Regions from separate parts of the Paenisporosarcina sp. genome, predicted to be linked through region 1. Evidence: predicted binding sites of a transcription regulator. Region 1 holds the regulator's gene; the other holds the start of a gene.
What was found. The regulator Rex, encoded in region 1, represses fermentation and respiration genes when NADH is low (regulators of the CRP and FNR family bind a similar motif). The targets are predictions, from matches to a motif close to TTGTGAAATATTTCACAA.
Positions count from the first base shown of each region.

Region 2: AC3EA5_RS07650 (L-lactate dehydrogenase) is a predicted target of Rex. The motif match lies at 1,628-1,645, and genes of this name have one in related genera.

Region 1 covers NZ_JBYNRN010000050.1:5,418-8,851, reverse strand. Annotated here, with positions in the region: gene AC3EA5_RS17635 (GntR family transcriptional regulator) at 1-45, opposite strand, end outside; gene tatC (twin-arginine translocase subunit TatC) at 280-1,083, opposite strand; gene AC3EA5_RS17625 (twin-arginine translocase TatA/TatE family subunit) at 1,101-1,295, opposite strand; gene AC3EA5_RS17620 (redox-sensing transcriptional repressor Rex) at 1,359-2,015, opposite strand; gene AC3EA5_RS17615 (ABC-F family ATP-binding cassette domain-containing protein) at 2,140-3,434, shown strand, end outside.
Region 2 covers NZ_JBYNRN010000020.1:18,383-21,816, reverse strand. Annotated here, with positions in the region: gene AC3EA5_RS07655 (L-lactate permease) at 1-590, opposite strand, end outside; gene AC3EA5_RS07650 (L-lactate dehydrogenase) at 616-1,578, opposite strand; gene AC3EA5_RS07645 (fructose-1,6-bisphosphatase) at 2,464-3,434, shown strand, end outside.

The sequences.
Region 1 (3,434 bases):
TCTAGTTGTCTTATTTTTTGAAACCGGTTTCATTTGAAGTTTCATCTTTCCTCCTCCTAATAAAGTATTATTATTTATGTATTATGTGTTATGTATACATAATACATAAATAATTTGAAAATTGTCAATATATTATTTATTAAATTGAATTTTATTATCTATAACCTTTCAAATAGTGAGAATAGATTTTGATAAAGTATTCAATCAATCTATTTACTTCAAGTACAAAATCATACAAACCGACTTAATGAAATCCAAACAAAAAAACCTTCCACTAGATCATTCCGGTGGAAGGTTTTCGTTTCGTCGTCTATTTGCTTCATCAACTAGTGATTGGTGCTCTTCACGTTGACGTAATTCTTCTGATTTCAAATACTTTTTGTATCCGACACGTGAAACCATGACACTCAGTTCATATAATGCGAACAATGGCACCGTGACGATTAGGTGAGAAATAATATCTGGTGGCGTGATAAATGCCGCTATGACAAATAAAACAAAGTATGCATATCTTCTTACTTTCACCATGAACATTGGCGTGATCACGCCAAGTCGAGTTAAAAATAATAACACGATCGGTAATTGAAAAATAATACCGAACGGAATCGTAATTTGGAATAGGAAATTGAAGTAATCATTAATTCCAATTACTTGGTTTATTCCTAAATCTATTGCTAGTAAGATCATAAAGTGAATGACATAGGGAAATAACACTTTATATGAAAACAAAATTCCTGCTACAAATAATAAGAAAGTAAAAGGAATATAACTAAGGGTTGCTTTTCTCTCAGGCTCATAAAGACCCGGACTTACAAATCCCCATAGTTGATACAAAATAACGGGAGACGTGAGTAAGAACGCAACAAATAGGATAACTTTTAAGTAAATCATGATTGGATCTGTAATCGTAAATGCATGAAGCGGTAACGATTTGGCTTCTTCACTGTATTGTAAGAAGTTTATTAATGGTTCAGCAATAAAGAAACTTGCCACTACTGCAATAACAAAGAAAACGACGATGATCATCAGTCGTTTTCTTATTTCATCTATATGTTCAACGAGTGTTAAGTCTTTTTCATTCATTGAATGTTCATCCTAACTTACTTCAGTTCGTCTTTTTGAACGTCTATTTTCTTTTTATCTTCTTCGTCATCATCTGCTAAACCTTTTGTTGCATTTTTAAACTCACGTAATGACGAACCAAACGCTTTACCTAGTTCAGGTAATTTTTTAGGACCGAACACAAGTAATGCGACGATACCGATAATGATTAAACTTAATGGACCTGGAGACATTGCAGACACCTCCTTATAGTGTGATTTCATTTTAACGTATTTGCCGAATCTATGCTAATGCTACTATGAACGATATGTGAACGTTTCCTCGTCCTGTCTAATCAAGTAGATCAAGGTCTGTAATTCAACAGATAAATCAATCGTATGTACACGAATAGAATCAGGCACAGATAAACGAACAGGGGTGAAATTTAGAATCCCTTTTACATTGGTTTTGGTTAGTCGATCGGTTACTTCTTGTGCAGCGCGTGAAGGCACAGTTAAAATGACAAGTTCAATTCCAAACTCTTTGATTTTTTCTTCTAATTTACTAGGTTCGAAAACAGGAATATCACTCATCATCGTACCGTCTTCAGTGGCACTTGTATCAAATGCGAGCACAATACGTGTATTGTGATTTTTATGGAAATTGTATTTCAAAAAAGCAGTTCCTAAACTACCTACTCCAATCAAAGCGACATTCGTTTCTTCATCTTGGTCTAATGTTTGACGGAAGAATTCTAAAAGATGAGGGACATCATAGCCGTATCCCTTTCTTCCTAAAGCACCAAAATGAGAAAAGTCTCTTCGAATCGTTGCAGGGTCGATTTTCATGGCATCACTTAACTCTTGTGAAGACACACGTTTTTTGCCAGTGCTCGATAAATTTTGAATGAAACGATAGTAAAGTGGCAGTCGTTTTGTCGTGGCTTGTGGAATTTTAATCGGTTCTTGTTTCATGCAGTTCCTCCTGCGATTTAAGCGAAATCGATTCCATCTTACATCAGTCGTATGTATAAGTAAAGTTCGGTCGTTGCAAGTGTTTGAACCATCCTTTAAACTAAGTGAGAACTGAGGTGGAATTATGATTGTCTTACAAGTGAACCAATTACATAAATCGTTTGTTGTAGATGAAATATTAAGCGGTGTTAAACTCGAAATTAATCATCGTGATCGTGTTGCATTAGTCGGTCGAAATGGTGCTGGAAAGTCAACACTCTTAAAAATTATTGCTGGTAAAATGTCATACGATTCAGGTGAAATCATCATTCCTAAAGGCACAAAGGTTGGCTACATGGAGCAACACGCTGGAATCGATTCCGACCTTTCCATTTGGGATGAAATGATGACCATATTTGCACATCATCAAGCTGCAGAACAAGAACTTCGAACCCTTGAAAAGCAAATGGCGGACCCTTCTATCTATGAAGATGCGGAAGCATACGCCCGCTTAATGGCTGATTATGACATAAAACAAGTGAATTTTAAGGATTCGGGTGGTTATCAATATGAAGCTGATACCCGCTCCGTGCTTCACGGGATGCAATTCTTCCCTGAAGATTTCACAAAACCAATTCAATCCTTATCCGGTGGTCAAAAAACGCGATTAGCATTAGCTAAACTCCTTTTAACAAAACCAGACTTATTAATTTTAGATGAGCCTACTAACCATTTAGATATCGATACATTAAGTTGGCTTGAGCGTTATTTACAAGGATATCCAGGTGCTATTTTAATTGTTTCCCATGACCGCTATTTCCTCGATCAAGTTGTAAACTTTGTCTATGAAGTATCTCGTCATAAAGTAAAACGCTTTGTAGGGAACTACAGTGCATATTTGGATGAGAAAGCGAAAACGTATGAACGCGATTTAAAGACTTTTGATAAACAGCAGGAAGAAAAAGCGAAACTCGAAGATTTCGTCCAACGCAATTTAGCTCGAGCGTCCACAACGAAAATGGCACAGTCGAGACGTAAGGTTTTAGAAAAAACAGATTGGATGGATTCACCTGATGGATCGGAGAAATCCGCAAATTTCGGCTTCTCAATTGAACGTCAAAGCGGAAATGATGTTTTAGCAATAGATCAGATGACCGTTGGTTATGCTGGGAAACCCGTTTCAACAGATGTGAATCTTCGTGTATTCCGTGAGGACCGAATTGCTTTAGTCGGACCAAACGGGGTGGGTAAATCCACTTTATTAAAAACAGTTGTTAAAGACATCCCGCCAATTAGTGGAAATATCAAATACGGCACGAATGTGCAATTTGGCTATTATGACCAAGAACAAGCCAAACTAACCGGCAGCCGTTCTGTATTAAAAGAACTGTGGGATGAATGGCCACTGATGAATGAAAAAGATGTTCGGAATGTATTAGG
Region 2 (3,434 bases), on a different contig from region 1:
AGTGTCCAAGCCAGAGTACGAGATAAATCGATTGGTGCCATATTTCCCATTTGCGCACCGACGATAACAGGAATTCCAATTGCACCAAATGCACCAGATGCAGCATTTGCGATTAAACAAAGCATTGCAGCTTTCAATGGACGGAACCCAAGTTCTGTTAGTAAGGCTGCACAAATTGCTATTGGAACACCAAAACCGGCTGCACCTTCTAAAAATGCACTGAAGCTAAAGCCAATCAGTAATACCTGAAGTCGTTGGTCTTGTGAGATATTTGCGATACTTCCACGGATCACGTCAAATTTCCCTGTTTTAACCGAGATTTTATAGAGCCAAACTGCCATTATCACGATATAACCGATTGGCCACAAACCGTTTGCAATCCCGTGGAAGACTGCAGCAATGGCCTTTGAAAATGTCATTTGGAATAAAAATGTCGATACAAATATACTAATGATTAGGGTAAGAAGGGCTGCGATAATGCCCTTCATTTTGAATACAGTTAGACCCAAAAGAAAGAATATGACAGGAAGGGCTGCAACAAAGGCTGATAAGTACGTGTTATTCAATGGATTATAATCTTGAATCCAGATGATGCATCCTTCTTTCTATTTGAAATTATAATTTTACTTCTTCAAAGTGAGGCGCCAAAATGGCTTTTAAGACATCTGCGCTGTGTTGGAATTTTTGTTGTTCTTCTTCATTGAGTTCTAATTCAACAATTTCTCGGATCCCACTACGATTTATGATTGCTGGAACACCCATGTATACATTTTTTTCACCATACTGGCCATCCAGATGAGCAGATACTGTTAACACGCTATTTTCATTGTTCAAAATGGCTTTTGTAATTCGCGCAAGTCCCATGGCGATGCCGTAGTAAGTAGCACCTTTACCCTCGATGATTTTGTAGGCTGCATCCCGTACATTAATGAAAATTTCATCTAAATCTTCTTTTTTATACTGTTCTTGACGTTCAATCATTTTCAAAATGGGAATACCACCTACGTCTGCGGAACTATAAACAGGTAGCTCACTGTCACCGTGTTCTCCGATGATATACGCATGAACATTTTTGGGTGCAATTTTAAAGTAATCACCTATTAAGTATCGGAAACGGGCTGTATCAAGAATGGTACCAGATCCTATAACTCGTCCTTTGGGTAACCCACTATAATGCCACGTAGCGTACGTTAATATGTCAACGGGATTGGTTGCGACAAGAAAGATGCCATCAAATCCACTAGCCATGACATTCTCGACAATTGTTTTAAAAATAATCAAATTTTTCTCCACAAGGTCAAGGCGTGTTTCTCCTGGTTTTTGGTTCGCTCCTGCACAAATAACAACTATATCTACATCTGCACAATCTTTATACTCTCCAAAGAGAATATTTGTTGAATCTGGGGTGAATACTTTCCCATGATTCAGATCCATTACCTCTCCGATTGCTTTTTCTTTATTTACATCAATCAAAATCAACTCATCTACAATTCCTTGGTTCATAAGAGCAAAGGCGTAGCTTGATCCTACATATCCTGTTCCAATTACTGCAACACAGCTTCCTTTTTCTTTTTTCATAAGTTGATCTTCCTTTCATATCAATACGATTGTAGATAGGAAATATTTTTTGTGAACAAATTCACAATTAGACTTTCCTATTTCTATTAAGCATTTAACCTATTTAAATCGATTATCATACTTTTATCCTTCATTTTACTTAGCTCCTAACATTTCTTCAATCCTTCTGAACCTGGAGGTGCGTGAAACGAGGCCAAAGAGCCGAATTTTTTTGTGTTTATGTCAATGCATCCTAATCCAATTCTTTTTATCGTGCTATATACATTAAGTAAACAATTAACCACTATGTTCCTTTTAAATTCACGTCAAGAAAATGTTTTTGTTTGCTCACTATTTTCACTTCTTCGATTAAATTAGGTTATATTTAGCGTAATTCATTCTCATGCGAAACACTGTAACCTTTATCACACGTGGAGTAGTATTGACGATACACAACCCGTTTTATTCCACATAGCAGTGGTTTACAAAAAAAGGGATACCCTGTTATGGGCAATCAGACAATTTCGCAAAAGGCTATCGACCTTCTTCGCATTTTATTTCACTTTTTAAATGAGCCAAATTCTGAATAATGATTTTGCCTTCCTACATAGAAATGTGGCCTTTTTTTTCAATTCACCAAGCAAAAGTTAACTGCTTTCCTGGCCATGCCGCAAGTAGGTCAATATAAATAAAATAATAAAAGTTTTCTAGGATAAGTCTCGTATAGAACTCTCCTGTTATAATTAAATATAATTGAGGGTCTAACTTACGCCACTAAAGTTTATTTAGATAATGTAGGAATACACGATGAATAGTTAGTAGAAGAGCGGTTTTTTGCACAAGAATATAAGAAGTTTTCTTAATATAGAAGGATAAAGAAAGAGATTTAAAAGGGGATACCTAATGTTGAATTTAAAATATTTAGATTTGTTAGCGCAAAAATATGATAGTGAAGAAAAAGTGGTCACTGAAATCATTAATCTTGAAGCCATTCTAGATTTGCCTAAGGGAACGGAACATTTTGTGAGTGATTTACACGGCGAGTACCAGGCATTTCAGCATGTACTACGGAATGGTTCCGGAAATGTAAAAGTGAAAATAAGAGACCTTTTCAAAGATGAATTGCATGAGAACGAGCTAAATGAATTTGCGACATTTGTTTATTATCCAGAAGAGAAATTACAATTAATAAAAAGCAATTTTAGCAGTAAAAAGGAATTGCAAGAATGGTATATAGAAATGATCGAACGTATGATGAAGCTTGTCTCATATGCTTCGTCCAAGTATACACGTTCGAAATTACGTAGAGCTTTGCCAAAGCAATTTGTTTACATTATAGAAGAGTTATTGTATAAGACAGACGAGTTCAAAAACAAGAAGGATTATTATGCGAAAATGGCCGAGAAAATTATTTCCCTTGGCCAAGCTGATAAACTGATTATTGGCCTTGCTTATACCACTCAGCGGTTGGTAGTGGACCATCTTCATGTTGTAGGGGATATTTATGACCGAGGCCCCGATCCTCATAAAATTGTCGATACGCTCATCGATTATCATTCAGTTGATATTCAGTGGGGGAACCATGATGTCCTATGGTTAGGTGCTTTTTCCGGTTCTAAGGTTTGTCTGGCGAATATCATCCGGATATGCGCCCGCTACAATAATTTAGATATTATTGAAGATGTGTATGGAATCAATCTTAGGCCGCTTCTGAACCTTGCAGAAAAATACTATGACGACAATCCGGTTTTTCGCCCAAAGAGAATTTCAGATGAAAAATTAACCGAGCAAGAACAGCTGCAAATCACCAAAATTCATCAAGCCATTTCCATCATTCAGTTTAAGCTGGAAAGCCCGATTATCAAAAGACGCCCGTG